DNA from 2 places in the Salinibacterium sp. UTAS2018 genome. Region 2 is predicted to be linked to the other one. Evidence: riboswitches for the same ligand, from Rfam matches in the RefSeq annotation. Region 2 holds a riboswitch; the other holds the start of a gene.
The links. A riboswitch is a leader RNA that binds a small molecule or an ion and turns the genes downstream of it on or off. The one in region 2 is predicted to bind glycine.

Region 1 (9,911 bases), 410 kb from region 2:
GCGGTAGTGACCGATCCCACTATTTCTTCGACCGTTCAGACGGTGGCCAACGCTTTCAACGCGGAGCATGTCGGGCAGTGTCTGGCCGTGAAAATCGTCACCCAGAATTCTGCTGACACCGCCGCTTTGCTCGCCTCCGGAACCTCAACCGGTGCGGATGCGTGGATCCCCGATTCGCACGTCTGGCTCAACCGGGTAGAGAGCACAGCGACAGCGCTCGGCCGCGAAGTGCCCGCGACGCAGGAGTGGGACTCGATCGCCACGAGTCCGCTGGTACTCGCGACCCCGGCCGTCAAGGTCGCAGAGTTCGAGGCTGCCGAGGTGGGATGGGGAGCCATCCTTGCTGGCCGCTATCGCACGCTGCTTCCCGACCCTGAGTCATCCGCATCGAGCATGATCGCGCTGGCGACCCTCAACGACCTTTCGGCGGAGGGCGACCCGAGCGACTTTGACCAGGTTCTCACCAACCTTGGGCGGTCCATTCCCGACTCGACAAAGGCTGCGTTTGCCGAGCTCCAAATCTCGGACTCACGAATGGTCGCTCTCGCTACTGAGCGTGAGATCGTCGAACACAACGCATCGAATCCCGACGAGCCGCTCGTCGCGCTGTACCCCGCTGAAGGAACAGTCGCCCTTACCTACCCCTTCGTCGTCGTCGAGAACTCGACTGTCACCGAGGTCGAACTATCACGAATGACCGACGAAGAGCGCGCTGCCGTCGAGGATACAGAGACGACGCGCACGACTCTGCTTGAAGAGTTCGCAGACCTTGTTCGCGGTTCCTCGCAGGTTCTTAATGCGGAGGGCTTTCGTGACAACGCGGGAGAGGGCGAGATTCTCGCCTCGGGCGTGATCGCGGCCCCGGTCGAGACGAAGAGCGTTGGAGATACTGATGAACTCGTCAGCATCCTGCGTAACTGGAACGCGCTGAACCTGCGCTCGCGCATCCTTACCGTCGTCGACGTTTCGGGATCCATGCTCGAGCGAGCATGGGATGGTCAGCGCCGCATCGAGATGTTCCAAAACTCGGCAGAAGATGCATTCAGCACGCTCTCCGAAGATGACGAGCTCGGAATGTGGCTCTTCTCCAAGGAGCGAGTGGGTACGGAAGACTGGGAAGACGTCGCGGGTATTCGCTCGATGAACGACCCCGAACACGTCGAAAATCTGCAGGCGATCATCGACTCCTTGCCCTCGCGAATCAGTGGCTACACCGGGCTCAACGATTCTGTGTTGGCCGCCGTGACGCACGTTCGCGAGGACTACAACCCTGACAAGGTCAACTCAGTAATGCTTATTACTGACGGTCGCAACGAAGACGACAACGGCATCTCTCTCGAGAAACTCCTCGAAGAATTGACCGTCATGATCGATGCAAACCGAGACGAGCCTGTTCCCGTGGTGCTCGTTGGAATTGGTCCAGACACCGACGTCGAGGCGATGCGCAAGATCGCCCAGGCCACCGGCGGAACGGCGTACCAAGCAAACAACCCCACCGAGCTCAGCAACGTGATGCTCGAGGCGTTGTCCCAGCGCGACTGCCGCCCGAACTGCAGCTAGCGAGACGCTCTTAGGCTCCTGCCGTCGGGGCTGTTTCGGCAGAACCGGCGGCGGGCACGCCTGCCGCAACATCCGCGGCCATGCGTGAGCGGCGATCCAAGTGGATGCCCGCCACCATGCAGCGCACCGAGCCGCCAGCCAGCTCGATTGTCGGAATATCGAGAGGCACAATCTCGCAGCTCGCTTCGATCACCGATCGCTGAGCGGGCGTCAGGCTCTTCAGCGCCCGGCTCGAAAGTGCCAAGATGCGACCGTTGGTGCCCTTGAGTTCGAGCGCATTGCCGGCGAAGTTCGCAATCTGATCGGCCGTGAGGTCGATCAGGGTGCGGCCGGGGGCTGTCAGGCGCTCCGCCATCTCCATTCGGCGGTCGCCCGACGCGATCAGGTCGAGCCCGATCATGGCGAAATCCGTGGCGATGCACATCATGACGTTGGTGTGATAAATCGGCACCCCGTGGCTATCGCGTGCTTCGAACATCATCGGCTCGTAGCCAAACGATGCACAGAAACGCTCAAGCGCGAGCGGGTTTGCCCGGTGTGATTCCGCCGCGTACGCCACCCGGTTGGTGTGGTCAATGACCATCGCGCCGGTGCCCTCAAGGTAGATACCGTCGTGCTCAAGTCCGGAGTAGTCCACGACATCCTGCACTCGAAAGTCGTGCTTCAGCATCTCGATTACGTCGGGGCGACGTTCAGTGCGACGATTCGGCGCATACATCGGGTACACCGCAACACGGCCGCCACTGTGCGTGGAGAACCAGTTATTGGGGAACACGCTGTCGGGGCGCGAGCTCTCGGTATCTTCGAACACGTGGATGTTCACGCCGGCGTCACGCAGAGTCTCGGCCACCTGAGTGGACTCGTCGTACGCGGCGCGAGCAATCTCATCCGGTGTTCGCGTGGGGTCAGTCGACTGGAAGGCGTTGTCGCCCGCGGTCTGGCTGTTCGGCGTGAACCGGTGCGGGCGGATCAGTACTGCGGCGGAAGGCGCCTGAACGCTCATTGACGGTTACGCGGTAAGCGCGGGAGCGCGGGAGACGAGAGAGAACAGGTCTTTCGGGTCAGCCGGGTCAGCGATCAGATCGAGATCAGTCGCATACTCGGTGCCGCGAACCGCGTCGAAAACGTAGCGCAAGGCAGAGAAGTCTTCGATCGCGAAGCCGACCGAGTCGAAGAGCGTGACTTCGTCGGCGGAGCTGCGGCCAGTTGCGCTGCCCGCGAGAACTTCCCACAGCTCAGTGATGGGGGAGTCCGCGTCGAGCTGCTGAATTTCGCCCTCGATACGGGTCTGCTCGGGGAACTCCACGAAAACGGTCGCGTTCTGAACGATCGCCGCTTCGAGTTCAGTCTTGCCGGGGCAATCGCCGCCGATGGCGTTGAGGTGCATGCCGGGTTCGATCATGTCGGCGGTGAGGATCGTCGCGTTCTTCTTGTCGGCGGTGCACGTCGTGACGATGTCGGCACCGGCCGCAGCATCCGCGGCGGAGGTGGCGCGCACGATGTCGAAGCCGAGCGGCTCAACGTTGCGAATGAACTTGTCCATCGCAGCAGGGTCGGTGTCCCACACGCGCAGGCTCGTGATGCCAAGGCCAGCGCGGAAGCCGAGAGCCTGGAATTCGGATTGCGTACCCGTGCCGATGAGGGCAAGCACGCTGGAGTCGGGGCGGGCGAGTGCGCGGGCGGCCAAGACCGAGGTTGCCGAGGTGCGCAGTGCCGTGAGCAAGGTCATCTCAGAGAGGAAGGTGGGGTAGCCGTTGTCGACGCGGGCGAGCATGCCGAGCGCGGTGACGGTTTGGAAGCCGAGCGCGGGGTTAGCGGGGTGACCATTCACGTACTTAAAGGCGTACGTTTCGCCATCACTCGTGGGCATGAGCTCGATGACACCCTCACTGGAGTGGGCGGCCACGCGCGGGCTCTTGTCGAACTGGGGCCACTTGGCGTAATCCTGCTCGAGATAGCTGACGATGCCCATGATGATCGGTTCGATGCCGGTGTCGGCGATCCAGCGGCGCATGTTCGGGACGTCTACGTAGTGAACCATGTTCACTCCTTTCGTTGCAGTATTGCTGGTTCCCACGTTACGAATGTGCACTATGTATTCACAACTCTCAGTCAACGCTATTTTCGGCTAATAACTATGCATAATGCGGGGCTAAAATATACACTTTGGTCATGCCCAATCTCGATGACCTCGATCGTCGCCTCCTCGCTGCTCTTCGGGCCGATGCGCGCGAGTCGGTCGCAAGCCTGTCGCGTCGCCTCAACGTCACGCGGGCGACTGTCAACAGCCGCATCGATCGCCTCGTGAGTAACGGCACGGTGCTCGGTTTCTCCGTCAGAATTCGCGAGGATCGCGACCCTTCGTTCATTCGCGCGATCGCCTTCGTCGAGGTAGAAGGGCGATCGACGGATGCTGTCATCAGTCAATTGCGAGGCCTGCCCGAAATCCACGAACTCCACACCACCAACGGCGGCTGGGACCTCGTGGCCGACATCCGCACCGACAGCCTCAGCAACTTCGACCGCGTGCTCGCCCGCATGCGCAACGTCGAGGGCGTCGTGAACAGCGAAACGAGCCTGCTGCTCAGCTCCGCGCTGCTGTAGACCACCCGAGCACCACTCGGCCGAAAGGCAGCGAATTGCCTGTTCGCAGCGTGCTCATCGGCGCGCGCATCCGCCCCGCATTGCTATGCTGAACTCACAACTGAACATCGGGCCGCAACACAATGCGGGAGAGCCGGGAACCCAGCGTGAGTCAACAGAAGTTGGCAGGCGCTAGGCCGGCACCGAAGGAGCAAGCCTCCCCGCCAATCTCTCAGGTTCATGTACCGCATCGCACTGGCCACTCTGGAAAGAGAACCTCGCATCACCCTGAGGTTCCGCCGACGGTGAAAGCTCACTAGATTCTTGGTGTGTGAAGCTCTCAGGCTCATCACAGAGGGGGAGTTCTATTCACTAGCCCCTGCGCCAGGAGAACTCCGTGTCCGATGAATCACCCTCGTCAACGTCAATCGCTGACTCTTCGCCCGCCGCGGTGAAGTACTCGCCGCTGCACAGCATCCACGAACAGTTGGGTGCCACCTTCACCGACTTTGCTGGGTGGATGATGCCGGTGCGCTACAGCTCCGACCTCGCCGAGCACCATGCTGTGCGCACCGCCGCCGGCATCTTCGACATCTCGCACATGGCTGAGATTCACGTGCGTGGCGTCGACGCCGGGGCGTACCTTGATTTCGCGCTCGCCGGAAAGCTCTCGGGCATCGCCCTCGCGCAGGCTAAGTACAGCCTGCTGCTCAACGAGGCCGGTGGCATCATCGATGACCTCGTCACGTACCGTCTTGCCGACGACCACTTCTTGGTGGTTGCTAACGCCGGAAACCGCTTCGCAGCAGCGACGGCGCTGACCGAGCGCGCCGTCGGCTTCGACGTGGTAGTCACCGACGATAGCGACGACTACGCGCTTATCGCCGTGCAAGGCCCGGTCTCCCGCGCCATTCTCGAGGCCACTGCCGGTCTCACCGACTTCGCAACGCCCCTTAACGAACTCAAGTACTACCGCGAAACCGTGGCAACGTTCGACGGAACCGACCTCATCATCGCTCGCACCGGATACACGGGTGAAGACGGTTTTGAGCTCTACATCCACGTGGATGCCGCAGCCGCCCTGTGGGCAGCGCTCACGGTTGCCGGCTCCCCGCTCGGTCTCGTTCCCGCCGGACTCGCCTGCCGCGACACTCTCCGCCTCGAAGCGGGCATGCCGCTGTATGGACACGAGCTCAACCTCACCACCTTCCCCGTGCAAGCCGGGCTTGGCCGCGTTGTGGCGCTCAGCAAAGAGGGCGACTTTGTCGGCCGCAGCGCCATCGAAGAGGGCCCGGATGCCGGTGCCCGTGTGCTCGTTGGTCTTGCCGCCGAAGGTCGTCGCGCCGGCCGCGCTGACTACCTCCTCTTCCACGGGGACAAAGAAGTTGGCGTCATCACCTCGGGGGCGCTTTCGCCTACCCTGGGCCACCCGATCGCTATGGCTTACGTCGATCCTGACGCGAGTGAGGTCGGCACCGAGCTTCATATTGATGTGCGGGGCAGTCGCATTGCTGCATCCGTTGTTTCCCTACCCTTTTACAAAAGAGAGGCCTGATCATGGCTGAGAAGAGCGAACTGCAGTACACCGCCGAGCACGAGTGGGTGCTGGTTGACGGAAACGTCGCGACCGTGGGAATCACCGATTTCGCCGCAGGCAAGCTCGGCGACATCGTCTTCGTTGACCTTCCCAAGGTGGGCGACACCGTCACCGAGGGCAAGATTGTCGGCGAGATCGAGTCGACCAAGTCCGTGGGCGAACTTTTCGCTCCCGTTGCCGGAACCGTCGTCGAGTCCAACGACGCGGTTGCCGACAGCCCCGAACTCGTCAACAGCGACCCCTTCGGTGAAGGCTGGCTCGTGAAGATCGAATTCTCCGAACTCCCGTCGATGCTCAGCCTCGACGAGTACACCGCACTGACAGGCGAATAATGCCCAACCCCTACCTCAGCGGTACCTTCGCTGACCGCCACATCGGAACGGATGCCGCAGCCCAGGCCAGCATGCTGGCCGCGGTCGGCTACGACAGCCTCGAAGCGCTCGTGGAGGCCGCGGTCCCGCCGGCCATTCACCAGACTCCGGTCGAAAACTCGTCCATCCCGGCTCCCGCCTCGGAGCGGGAAGCGCTCGCCGAACTGCGCGCACTCGCTGGCGCGAATAAGGTTCGCCGCAGCATGATCGGTCTCGGCTACTACGACACCATCACGCCCGCCGTCATCAAGCGCAACGTGCTGGAGAACCCGAGCTGGTACACGGCGTACACGCCATACCAGCCCGAGATCTCGCAGGGTCGCCTTGAGGCGCTCATCAACTTCCAGACGATGGTGGCTGACCTCGCGGGTATGACCACCACGAACGCATCGATGCTCGATGAGGGCACCGCGGCTGTCGAGGGAATGCTCCTCGCTCGCCGTGCCGCTCGCGTCGAGTCGCCCGTTTTCATCGTGGATGCCGACACGCTTCCGCAGACCAAGGCCCTGTTGGCGAACCGCGCAGAGGCTCTCGGGATTGAGCTTGTCGAGCTCGACCTGGCCACGTTGGGGGCGAACCCCGAGCTGCCGGAGTGCTTCGGCGCGCTCATCCAGTACCCGGGTGCAACCGGTCGCGTGTGGGATTCCAGCGAGGTTATCGCTGCGGTCAAGGCTCACGGCGGACTCGCTGTCGTCGCCGCCGACCTGCTCGCTCTCACTATTCTCAAGTCTCCGGGCGAGCTCGGCGCCGACGTTGCCGTGGGCACCACGCAGCGCTTCGGCGTTCCGATGGGCTTCGGCGGACCGCACGCCGGCTACATGTCGGTGCGCAAGGGTCTCGAACGCCAGCTGCCTGGTCGTCTCGTTGGGGTCTCTCAGGATGCCGCGGGCAACCCCGCCTACCGTCTCTCCCTGCAGGCACGTGAGCAGCACATCCGCCGCGAGAAGGCGACCTCCAACATCTGTACCGCTCAGGTGCTGTTGGCGGTCATGGCATCCATGTACGCCGTGTATCACGGACCGCAGGGGCTCAAGCGGATCGCTCAGCGCATCCACCACGACACCGCCAAATTCGCCGCGCGCTTGACCGCTGCCGGCTTCACGGTCGAGAACGAGACTTTCTTCGATACCCTGACGGTCACGAAAAAGGGCCAGGCTCAGGCGATTGCCGCCAAAGCGCTCGAGAGCGACATCCTGCTCTATGTAGTGGATGCCGACACCGTACGTCTGAGCTTCGACGAAGTATCGACGCAGCCCTACGCCGGAATGCTCGCGGCGCAAGAGAACGATCTCGCCGATGCCTTCGGGCTGGAGGGCGGTTACACGACGCCGCTCGACGACGCCAGCATCCCTGAGGCCCTCAACCGCACGAGCGAGTACCTCACGCACCCCGTCTTCAACACGCACCGCTCGGAGACGAGCATGATGCGCTACCTCAAGTACCTGGCTGACAAGGACTACGCGCTCGACCGCGGCATGATCCCGCTTGGCTCGTGCACGATGAAGTTGAACGCTGCGACCGAGATGGAAGCGGTGAGCTGGCCGGAATTTGCGGGCATCCACCCCTTCGCTCCTGCCGAAGATGTCTCGGGTTACCTCGTCATGATTTCGCACCTCGAATCATGGCTCACCGAGGTCACCGGGTACGACACCGCATCGCTGCAGCCGAACGCGGGCAGCCAGGGTGAGCTTGCCGGTTTGCTCGCCATCCGTGGCTACCACCGTGCAAACGGCAACCCGGAGCGCACCATCTGCCTGATTCCGTCGAGCGCGCACGGCACGAACGCCGCCAGCGCGATGCTCGCCGGAATGCGCGTGGTTGTCGTCGCCTGTGATGATCTCGGCAACGTTGACCTCGATGACTTGCGCGCCAAGATCGCCGAGCACGCGAGCGAAATCGCCGCCCTGATGATCACCTACCCCTCCACCCACGGTGTTTACGAGCACGAAGTGCGTGAAATCACGCAGGCTGTGCACGATGCGGGCGGTCAGGTCTACGTTGACGGTGCCAACCTCAACGCCCTGCTCGGTTACGCGCGGTTTGGCGACTTCGGCGGCGACGTCAGCCACCTCAACCTGCACAAGACCTTCTGCATCCCTCACGGTGGTGGCGGTCCCGGCGTGGGGCCCGTCGTCGCGAAGGCGCACTTGGCTAAGTTCTTGCCCGGTCATCCGATGGCTCAGAGCCAGCATCATCCCGCGTTCGACATGCAGACCGGTGCTGCGGGTCCGTATGTTCACGCTGGGGGAGCGGTCAGCGCTGCACCCTACGGAAGCCCGAGCATTCTGCCCATCACGTGGGCGTACGTGCGCATGATGGGATCGGCGGGCCTCAAGGCTGCCACCGGTGCTGCGGTGCTCTCGGCCAACTACGTTGCAGTACGCCTGCGCGAGCACTTCCCGGTGCTCTATGCCGGCGATAACGGCTTGGTTGCTCACGAGTGCATCCTCGATCTGCGTCCGCTTAAGGAGGCGACCGGCATCGACAACAACGATGTCGCCAAGCGCCTCATTGACTACGGTTTCCACGCGCCGACGATGTCGTTCCCGGTATCGGGCACGCTCATGGTCGAGCCCACAGAGAGCGAAGACCTCGCCGAGCTCGACCGTTTCATCGACGCGATGATTGCGATCAAAGAAGAGGCGGATGCCGTAGCAGCCGGAAAGTGGCCAGCCGACGACAACCCCCTCATCAATGCCCCGCACACAGCGCATTCGGTGATCGCTGGTGACTGGGAGCACTCCTATTCGCGGGAGCAGGCGGTTTACCCGTTGAGCTCGCTCGTTTCAGGCAAGTATTGGCCCCCGGTTCGTCGCGTTGACAACGCGTATGGTGACCGCAACTTGGTCTGCTCGTGCCCGCCTATTGAGGCCTTCGCCCAGTAGTTCACAGAGGGCGAACCCGCTAGTTTTCTAGCGAAAAACGGCGCGTGCACAGTCGATCCAGTTCGACGGTGCACGCGCCGTTTGTGTGTCCCCATAAAGTGGGACACCAGTGTTCTATTGGGCGCGCTGCGAGAACGCTCAACTTTCCGTGGCCGCGGCTGGATATTGTCGTACCAGTTGTTGTAGTGTGCGTTTGGTGTATGGCGAGTGGTCGACCCGACGATCTCATATCGCTTTCTCACCGACTGGAGACCTCAGTGACGACACGACGGCACCGCCACCGTAAGACATTTTGGCAACGCTGGAAGAAGCGTTGGTGGCTTGTACCCATCGCTCTAGTTTCCATTGCTTCTCTTGCTCTCGCCGGCATTCAGTTCGGTGCGATCGGGTGGATTACCAATGCTGTGACGCCGTTTGCGGGCGGCTGTAGCGACACCCGTCCCGTCGTCATCGCTGCTGATCCGTCGATAGCTCCCACGCTCACGGCGGTTGCCGCAGATTTCGACGCTGCGGAAGGTAACTGCACGTCCACCGAAGTGCGCTCCTTGCTGTCGGCCGACACGGCTGCGCTCTTCGCCTCGGGTGCTTCGGGCGATCTCGATGCGTGGGTTCCTGACTCGGCTGCGTGGCTTGACCGCGTCGAGTCGATGGCGTCGTCATTGGGCCGCACCGCTCCCGAGCTCGAAATCACGGATTACGTAGCCAGCACGCCTGTCGTTCTTGCGACGTCAGCGGCTCAGGTCTCAACTCTGGGCGACGAACCCCTGTCGTGGGGATCATTGCTTTCCGGCACAGTAGCAACGCTGCTGCCCGATCCCGAAGCTTCTACGGCCAGCCTCGCTGGTTTAGCGCAACTGAAGTCGGTGTCCTCTGCCGAGGATCCGCGCCAGTTCGCCGGCGCCATGCTCGCCATCG
Region 2 (9,911 bases):
AAGAGTACGGCGAGGCCGGTGACTCGAACCGCCAGTGGATCATCGACCCCATCGACGGCACCTCCAATTTTCTGCGCGGCGTCCCGATCTGGGGCACTCTCATTTCGCTCGTCATCGATGGCGTGCCGCAAGTTGGCGTCGTCAGCTCTCCGGCCCTCGGCAAACGCTGGTGGGCCGCGACCGGTCACGGCGCCTTCGCACAGGCCCGCGATGAAGAGCCCGAGCAGATTTTCGTGAGCAAAGTGGCCGCGTTAGACGCCGCATCCATCAGCTACAACAGCTTGTCGGGCTGGGATGGCGCTGGCCGCTTGGATGCCGCTGTCGCACTCACTCGCGCCACGTGGCGTTCGCGTGCGATCGGTGACATGTGGGCGTACATGTTGCTTGCCGAAGGGGCATTGGACCTCGTGGGCGAGTTTGATCTGCAGCCTTATGACATGGCGGCGCTCATCCCGATCGTGCAGGAGGCCGGTGGCCGCTTCACCTCGGTGGACGGTGAAGAGGGTCCATGGCACGGTAGTGCGCTCGCCACAAACGGCATTCTTCATAACGATTCGTTGAACTTTCTGCGATCTCATTAGCAGTTCACCCCATTTCGTTACCTGTGAAAAGGCTGTGTTCGCTAAGATTGTCGGGTACTAAGCGCGACACATTCACACGAAAGAGACCCACTTTTATGACGACTGAGACAATCTGGCGCCGCTCAATCGCGATCGCCGCGGTTGCCGCCGCCGCTGTAGTCCTGAGCGGATGCAGCATCCTCGACCAGGTCACTGACGAGATCAGTGACGCTGTCGATCCGGGCGCCGGCACCACTCAGGACATCTTCACTCTCGTCGTTGGCGACTGTGAAGTGGGCCACCAGGACGGTGGAGAGGTCTCCAGCACGAAAACCATCGACTGCGCCGAGCCTCACGACGCCGAGGTATACGCTGCTTCATACCTCGATGAAGGCGACTTCCCCGGTGACAGCGTCATCGAAGAGCAGGCCACGAATGATTGCTACGCCGGGTTCAGCAGCTTCATGGGCGTCGAGTACGAAGACTCGGTCTACGACTTCTCTTGGTACTACCCCACCGAGGGCAGCTGGTCAGAGGGCGATCGTGAGATCCTCTGCCTCGTCTATGACCCCGCGGGAAATGAGATCACCGGTTCGCTCGCGGACTCGGGTTTGTAACAGCTCTGTGGTGAATTAGTCACCTTGGAACGGTCGGCGGAGGAACTCTCCTCGCCGGCCGTTCTTTCGTTCCGGGAAGAACACCGTCGCCGCCAGCGTTGCATTGTGTGCCTCCATGCGAAACGCTGGAAGCACGACAGAACAGGGCGGTAACGAACCATGAAGATCGAATTCCCCGGCTCCACCGGCACCATGCTCGCCGCCCGCCTTGACCTTCCCGAGGGATCACCTTCGGCCTACGCACTCTTTGCCCACTGCTTCACGTGCTCCAAGGACTCCTTCGCCGCTTCGCGCATTTCACGCGCTCTCGTCGCTTATGGCATCGCCGTGTTGCGCTTCGACTTCACCGGTCTAGGCGGATCAGATGGAGACTTTTCGAACACCAACTTCAGTTCGAACATTGACGATGTCGTGGCCGCCACCGAGTATCTCCGCGACAACTACCGGGCACCCACCATTCTCATCGGACATTCCTTGGGCGGTGCCGCGGTACTCGCCGCCGCTCACCGCGTTCCCTCGACCCGCGCGGTCGCGACTCTCGGCAGCCCGAGCGATCCGGCCCACATCAGCAACCTATTCGCTGACGCGAGCGCCGAGATCGTCGCCGAGGGCGAAGCTAATGTGCAGTTGGGTGGGCGCCCTTTCCGCATCCGTAAACAACTACTCGATGACATCGCCGCCCAGCCCCAAGCGGCACGCCTGCGCAAGTTGAACGCAGCCCTGCTCGTACTGCACTCCCCGATCGACCAAACCGTCGGGGTTGATAACGCGCGCGAAATCTTCGACGCTGCACGGCATCCCAAGTCCTTCGTGGCTCTGGATGGGGCTGATCACCTTCTCAGCGACCGGGATGACGCCACCTTCGCAGCGAGCGTGATTGCCGCCTGGGCGGCGCGCTACGCTTTCGATCGCTCCGATGTTTCAGCTGGTGTTTCGGCCTCAGCCGCACAGCGCACCTCAGTCCCGGCGGAGCCCGCCCCCGCAACCGCAACCGGCGCAGCACCGAGTGTAAACCCCAGCGCAACCGTGACCGTCGATGGCAGCGCTGTCATTGTCACCGAGAGCGGTCCGGCGCGATACGAGCAGCGGGTCTTCGCTTCCGGCCACGAAATTATCGCCGATGAGCCGCAACCGCTCAGCGAGAACCACGGGGCCGCTCCCTACGATTTCATTCTGGCGGGTCTTGGTACCTGCACCTCGATAACTATCCGTATGTACGCGGACCGCAAGAAGATACCGCTCACCGGCGTCAGCGTGCGACTCATGCGGGAACGAATTGCTGCGGCAGACTGCGACCACTGCACGTCAACTGAGGGAATGGTTGAGCACTTCACGCGCGAACTCACCTTCGACGGCGAACTCACCGACGAGCAACGCGACTCGCTCCTCGTGATCGCCGATAAGTGCCCCGTTCACCGCTCTCTCGAGGGTGAAATCTCGATAACCACGACACTCACTGGCACTCAGTAGCCCAGACAGATACAGTAGTTAGGCAACCCTAACTTTTTAGCGAAATGAGCCGGCGCCCAGCGCCAACCGTTTATGACTTTTGAACGCGAAACCGTCAAGCACCCCTTCGCCTTGCGTCACCTCACCGTGAGTGCTGTGAGCCACCCCACGCCCTCAATCGCTCGCATCACCCTCACCGGAGATGAACTCGATGGATTCGTGAGCGGTGGCCCCACAGACCACGTCAAGGTGTTCTTCCCCGACCCCGCGACCGGCATCCTTACCCCGCCCACCGTGACCGCCGATGGCTTTAAGCGAGCCGGCGACAGCAAAGTTATTTACCGCGACTACACCCCGCTCGGCTTTCGCAGCGACGGGGTCCGTCACGAACTCGACCTTGACTTCGTCGCCCACGGTGACGAAGGAGTAGCCTCCGCCTGGGCTGCACACGCGAGCGTGGGCGACCCGATCATGATTGCCGGCCCGCGCGGTTCGCGCTTTCTGCCTCAGGGTGCAACCCACGTGATCCTGATCGCTGACGAAACAGCACTGCCCTCCGCATCGCGTTGGATAGATATGCTTCCGACGTCGGTCCGCATCACCGCGCTGTTCGATGTTGCCGATGAAAGCATGGAGGCTTACTTCAGCGACGAGCTCAAGGCCCGGATGACCGCGCAGTGGTTCTACCGTCGCGAGGGTCTCGGCCAGCTAGACGCAGCACTCCGCTCGTTGGGCGAGATTGGCGAATCGACCTTTGTCTTTATGGCCGGTGAGGCTGCAACCCTCGTTCCGTTGCGCCGCTATTTGCGTCGAGAACTCGGTCTGCCCAAAAAGCAGGTAACCGCTGACGGATACTGGCGCCGCGGAGTGGCGAACGCTGACCACCATGCGCCGCTCGATCCGACCGACCCCGACGAGTAGAGCCTTTCGTGAGCACGTGGGAGCGCGGCTGGTTACCTGCTCCACGTGCTCTACTGAGCACCTAACCCCCTCCATTTTTCCGGTCAGTGAATTGAGCCCGAGTGTATGCTGAGGGCACAAGTGAACAGCCGTCATTCCGCCGCGGGAGAGTCCTTCCGATCGTGGGTTGGCGCCGTAGGAGCAAACCCTCTCCGGGAATCTCTCAGGCCCCAGTACCGCAGTGGATAGGCAACTCTGAAAAGTAGTCGGCCCAGCCCGACTCGCCGACGGGGCAACGCAACGCCACAAGCGTGCGGAAACTCTCAGGCCCGATACAGAGCGGAGAGGACTCGACGACACCCGCACGACGTTGTGTGGTGAAGAAACGGAGTCACCGTGGCCATTCGCAATCTGACCCCCACCACCGAAGTCCCGACCCCCTCTCTCGAAGAAGTGCCCCTCAGCAGCTTCGATCTCTTCACTGTCGGCATCGGCCCTTCCAGCTCGCACACCGTCGGCCCGATGCGCGCAGCGGCATCATTTGCCGCCGATCTTGCTGAGCACGGGATGCTCGACTCCGTCGCCACAGTGAGCGTGCGCCTCTACGGCTCTCTTGCTGCAACCGGCGCCGGCCACGGCACGATGAGTGCCGTGCTCATAGGGCTCGAAGGCAACCTTCCCGACCAGGTCCTGCCTGCTGAGATGGAAAAGATTCTGGCAAGAATCGAAGAGTCGGGAATGCTCAGCTTGGCGGGGAGTCACGAAGTACCGTTGCGCGAGTCCGGGATTGCACTGCACCCGCTGACCGTTCTCGACGGGCATCCGAACGGTATGCGTTTTGCCGCATTCTCGGATGCCGGCGACCCCATTCTCGAGGCGACCTACTTCTCCATCGGTGGGGGTTTCATCTATCGGGAGGGAGACAACCGCGATGGCGCCAACGGCCTTGACCACATCGCGGACCCGCTCCCCTTCCGCACGGCAGCTCAGCTACTCGCGCACTGCCGCTCCGAGGGTCTTCCCTTCAGCGGCGTGATGCTGCGAAACGAGCTTGCGCGCCGCACTGAAGCCGATGTGCGCGCCGGTCTGCTGCACATCCGCGATGTCATGGACGAGTGCAAGAACAACAGCCTCGAGCGCACGGGTAATCTGCCCGGCACGCTCAAGGTTCGTCGCCGCGCTCCCGACTGGCACGCGCGACTGCGAAAGGAAGACCCACACCGCGACCCGGCATTTTGGCAGGAGTGGGTCAATCTCGTGGCTCTCGCTGTCAATGAAGAGAACGCCTCCGGTGGCCGTGTCGTCACAGCGCCTACCAACGGTGCCGCTGGCATTATCCCCGCCGTGCTCTTCTACGCGACGCATTACGCTCCCGGCATGAAAGACGCCGACCAGTCGATGAAGGATGACGCTACCGTGCGCTTCTTGCTTGCCAGCGCGGCCGTGGGCGTGCTCTACAAGCGCATGGCATCGATCTCGGGCGCTGAGGTCGGATGCCAGGGAGAAGTCGGCTCAGCATCGTCGATGGCCGCTGCCGGCCTGGCCGAGATTCTCGGCGGAACGCCCGAGCAGGTAGAAAATGCCGCAGAGATCGCGATGGAACACAACCTAGGGCTCACGTGTGATCCCATCGGCGGACTAGTGCAGATCCCCTGCATCGAACGCAATGCGATTGCGGCCGCCAAGGCCATCAATGCCGCAAAAATGGCACTGTGGGGCGACGGAACGCACCGAGTTTCTCTGGATGAGGTCATCATCACGATGGCCGAGACCGGAAAAGACATGAGCTCGCGCTACAAAGAGACGTCGTTGGGCGGTCTTGCCGTCAACGTAGTCGAGTGCTAGGAGCAAGTCACGCGCGACGAGCCTTAGCTGCCGTCGCGCCGGTCCACGCCCCGAGCGACTCGCGCGACCAGCGCGACCTGCGCGAACGAATCCGCGGCACACGCCGACGCTTCTAGGCGCGCGTGTACCTCAGAAGCAGTGTGCCATCCGCTGCACTGAACGCATGGGCCAGCATCATGTCTTGAGGCGTTGCCTCCGCGGCGTCAACGATCCGGCGCGCTGAGCCGCCTTCGAGTCGCGGGCTAATGGTCAGGCACAATTCGTCGACTACTCCCTGCGCGATCATCGTGGCGAATAAAGTCGGCCCACCCTCACTGTGCAATTGCGGATACCCACGCTCGGCCAGCGCATGCTTGAGCTCGACCGTGTCGACTTGGGAGTCTCCCGCGATAATCACGTCTGCCACTTCCTCGATCCGCTTCCGTTGCTCGGCCGAGGCCTGCTCAGTGGTAATCACGAACGGCCGCGTGGCGTATGACTCAAGGTCTTTCGGTTCCAGACGCAGTGATGCGGTCACGATGGCGAAGGGCGGCTGCGCGCTGAGGCCGTTTGCGGTTCGCCAGGCTACTGACTCCTCGTCGAGAGCGAGATTGCGGTAGCCCTCGTGACGCACGGTGCCAGCACCGACGACTATGACATCCGCAAGCCGGCGCAGCAGCGGAAACACTCGTCCGTCGGCCGGTGTGCCCAAGCCGCCCGAGACACCCTCGTGGGTAGCGGCTCCATCGATGCTCGAGACGAAGTTGGCACGCAGCCATGGCTTCGCACGCTCCGCCGCTGCGTAGCTCGCGAGCAACTGCTCATCGGTCAGAGCGACGCCTGCAGTAAGGGGATGGATGTCGGATGCAGCGGCCACGGTCTACCTTTCGTTGGCGTCGGACATATTGTGCTTGAGTTCCGCCGGCTGCCGGAGCCCAAGAATCGCTTCTGCCATTCGCACGGCATCCACGGTCTCCGTTACCTCATGAGCGCGCACGACGCGCGCGCCGTTGAGCACACAGGCAACGGCAGCGGCCAACGAGCCCGCCAGCCGCTCTCGCTTCGGTTTCTCCAGCACCTCACCGATGAAGTCCTTATTCGACAGCGCGACGAGTGTCGGCAGCCCCAAGTCGGCAATCACGTCGAGTCGGCGCGTGAGCTCAAGGCTATGAAGAGTGTTCTTGTTGAGGTCGTGACCAGGATCGACAAAGAGACGGTCGTCCGGAACTCCAGCGTCCATCGCTCGATCAACGCGGCTCTGGAGAAAGTCGCGCACCTCGATAGCAACATCGTCGTACTGTGGACGAGCAAATTGGGTTCGCGGTTGAGCCCGCGAATGCACCAACACCAGCGACGCTTCGCTATCGGCCACGACGCGAGCTAAATCGGGATCGCTGAGTCCCGTGGTGTCGTTGATCACGGTCGCCCCGGCGGCGATGCTGCGGCGCGCCACCTCCGCGTGGAAGGTATCGACTGAGATCACGACGTTGGATTCCTCTCGCAGTGCTTCCACGACCGGAACAACGCGATCACACTCATCCTCAACGCTCAGCGGATCGCCCGGAGCGAACGGCACTCCCCCGATATCGATCCAATCCGCGCCATCATGGACCGCACGCAGAGACGCCGAAACGGCGTCCTCGAGTGCGTAGTTGACGCCGGCATCATAGAAGGAGTCAGGCGTGCGGTTAACGATTGCCATCACCGCCACGCGCTGCGAAAAGTCGAAGGTTCGATCACCGATGGTGCGGCGCGGGTTTCGCAACGGGGGGAGCATAAAACTCATACTCCCTATACTGGGCGACGATACTGACAACTCCATTCGAATCATAGAATTCACAACGAGAAGCTGGCCACTGTCGCACCACGACAGGCCCACGCTCAGTGAGAAAGGGCTGAGGATGACCGACGTGACCATTGCCCGCATCTACGAGCAGCCGCGGGTCGTCGATGGTTTCCGCGTCCTAGTTGATCGCTTGTGGCCCCGCGGCGTGAGCAAGCTGGCGGCACAAGTCGACGAGTGGAACAAAGATCTCGCCCCCAGCACAGCGCTCCGCAACTGGTGGAACCACGACCCCGACTTGTTCGACGACTTCGCAGTTCGTTATCGAGCGGAGTTAGACAAGTGTCTGGAGGTCGCGGCTGCCATCGATCAACTGCGCACCCACCACACGGTGACTCTGCTCTATGCCGCGCGGGATCCCGAGATTAACCACGCGATCATTCTCCGCGACTATGTCTTACGCGCTCTCGCAGTCGAGTAGGCCTGAGCTAGGCGCCCTTCGCGGTGCGCTACGAGCGGGAGAGCAGCAACACGCCGGCGATAACGGATGCCGCAGCAATAGCGAGAGCGATGCCGAGGAGCACTGCGTGGACGCGGTAGAACGCGGTCGTTCCGCCCGCTGCATCCCGAGCTCGCGAGTCACTACTGACTCTCTTGAAGAAGCGAGGCCAGGCCACCACGTTGAACAGTGCACTAACAAAAAGAACGATTGCCGCAAACAACTCCATGCGCTCAAGCCTACGCCCACGCCCCGATTCCCCCGGGCGCGTTGGCTATGCGCGACAATGGTCGAATGCCTGAATTCACCCTTCGCGGAGGACCTGGAGCCAGCGTCCACGCTGAACTCGAGGTGAAGCGTTCCCGCTTCCTGTGCACAGTCGTGCGGGTCGCGACGGAGGACGACGCCCGCGATGTCATCGAACTCGCGCGCAAGACCCACTGGGACGCTCGCCATCACTGCTCAGCCTTCGTCCTTGGCTCCACAACGGAACCGTCACAGGTGCGGCGCTCCAATGACGACGGCGAGCCCTCTGGCACCGCGGGGAGGCCGATCCTCGACGCTCTCACCGGTCGCAATCTCATCGACTGTGTCGCAGTCGTGTCACGCTACTTCGGCGGAACCTTGCTGGGCACCGGAGGGCTCATTCGCGCCTACTCCGATGCTGCGGCGCGCGCTGTCGACGCCGCCCGTGATGCACACCGTCTTGTGGCGCGCGAACGCCGCGATATCTTTCAGTTGTCGCTTGGGCATTCGGATGCCGGACGCATCGAAGCAGAGCTCCGTCACCAGGGAATCACAGTGCTCGGCACGGACTACGGCGCGCGGGCCGTGCTCACGCTAGCGACGGATGCGGGGAGCACCGCTGACCTCGCTGCCCGCGTCGCGGCTGTCACAGCTGGCGCGTCCCGTCTTGAGCCCGCTGGCTCGGAATGGGTGGATGCTGAGCCCGAGTAAGAACTCGGGTCAATCGTCCTTTCTTCCGGAATGCCAGGCACCTACAACTCGGCGCTGTCACGTCCGGTTACCGTCGCGTCTGAAAAGGATCGTTAACGCAAGAAAGCCACCCGATAGAAGTACTTTTCAGTACCCCTACGGGTGGCTTTCTCACAATTTAGCGACACGCCCGGGATGCGCATCGTGTTGGTGGGGCACTCAGAATGCACGTATTGTTCTTTCTAGTCACCCCAAAGGTGCGGAAAACGAAGTCAGCTTTTGCTGCTGAGTTTCCGGCCTCAAGTGGGGGCGAACATCCTCCAGTTTCTTTATGAAACTGGTCGAGTCAAATGCTGGTTTACCTCTTGCAGGTTGTGGCATCAGATCTTAGGATGAGTACCCGCTTCATGCGTGTGTCGGTTGGTTGTTTTGGGCTGTTTTAGTCCGGGATTGCTGGTTTGACAAACAGTCTGAAGCTGGTAAGTTAGACAGGTTGCCTCCCGCAGTCAAGCGGGGGTTGCCAACACAGGTTTTGAAAGCCCTGGGGTGAAGCCGTTTGCGGTGGAGGTCAGGAGCGTCCGATCCTTGAGAACTCAACAGCGTGCACAATGTCAAATGCCAAAAACCCGACTGTGCTTAATATGATCGTCCCGTTCGGGTCGTGATTGTGGGTGCAGCGGATTCCTTTGGAAATAGATATAAACAAACAAAGCAAGTCAGTATTGATTTGTTCTGTCAGTTTCAAACTTGTCGCCTCGACGTCCTATTCCGGACGCGGGTGACGCAAGATGTGCATCGATTGCTTGTTGGTGCAATCAAACATTTATGGAGAGTTTGATCCTGGCTCAGGATGAACGCTGGCGGCGTGCTTAACACATGCAAGTCGAACGATGAAGCTGGAGCTTGCTCTGGTGGATTAGTGGCGAACGGGTGAGTAACACGTGAGTAACCTGCCCTTGACTCTGGAATAAGCGTTGGAAACGACGTCTAATACCGGATACGAGCTTCCGCCGCATGGTGAGGAGCTGGAAAGAATTTCGGTCAAGGATGGACTCGCGGCCTATCAGGTAGTTGGTGAGGTAATGGCTCACCAAGCCTACGACGGGTAGCCGGCCTGAGAGGGTGACCGGCCACACTGGAACTGAGACACGGTCCAGACTCCTACGGGAGGCAGCAGTGGGGAATATTGCACAATGGGCGCAAGCCTGATGCAGCAACGCCGCGTGAGGGACGACGGCCTTCGGGTTGTAAACCTCTTTTAGTAGGGAAGAAGCGAAAGTGACGGTACCTGCAGAAAAAGCACCGGCTAACTACGTGCCAGCAGCCGCGGTAATACGTAGGGT

Region 1: it holds a riboswitch for glycine, as region 2 does, so the genes downstream of both, gcvT (glycine cleavage system aminomethyltransferase GcvT) here and ESZ53_RS01155 (L-serine ammonia-lyase) in region 2, are expected to answer to the same signal.

What each region holds. Positions count from the first base shown of each region.
Region 1 covers NZ_CP035375.1:2,820,623-2,830,533, forward strand. Annotated here, with positions in the region: gene ESZ53_RS13460 (VWA domain-containing protein) at 1-1,560, shown strand, start outside; gene ctlX (citrulline utilization hydrolase CtlX) at 1,571-2,563, opposite strand; gene ESZ53_RS13470 (ornithine cyclodeaminase) at 2,570-3,601, opposite strand; gene ESZ53_RS13475 (Lrp/AsnC family transcriptional regulator) at 3,733-4,164, shown strand; glycine riboswitch at 4,280-4,401, shown strand; gene gcvT (glycine cleavage system aminomethyltransferase GcvT) at 4,541-5,698, shown strand; gene gcvH (glycine cleavage system protein GcvH) at 5,701-6,072, shown strand; gene gcvP (aminomethyl-transferring glycine dehydrogenase) at 6,072-8,996, shown strand; gene ESZ53_RS13495 (VWA domain-containing protein) at 9,254-9,911, shown strand, end outside.
Region 2 covers NZ_CP035375.1:235,777-245,687, forward strand. Annotated here, with positions in the region: gene ESZ53_RS01135 (inositol monophosphatase family protein) at 1-581, shown strand, start outside; gene ESZ53_RS01140 (septum formation family protein) at 677-1,177, shown strand; gene ESZ53_RS01145 (bifunctional alpha/beta hydrolase/OsmC family protein) at 1,337-2,647, shown strand; gene ESZ53_RS01150 (siderophore-interacting protein) at 2,720-3,547, shown strand; glycine riboswitch at 3,680-3,775, shown strand; gene ESZ53_RS01155 (L-serine ammonia-lyase) at 3,980-5,371, shown strand; gene ESZ53_RS01160 (pyrimidine reductase family protein) at 5,484-6,227, opposite strand; gene folP (dihydropteroate synthase) at 6,231-7,136, opposite strand; gene ESZ53_RS01170 (DUF488 domain-containing protein) at 7,252-7,614, shown strand; gene ESZ53_RS01175 (SCO4848 family membrane protein) at 7,643-7,861, opposite strand; gene ESZ53_RS01180 (YigZ family protein) at 7,927-8,589, shown strand; rRNA gene ESZ53_RS01185 (16S ribosomal RNA) at 9,391-9,911, shown strand, end outside.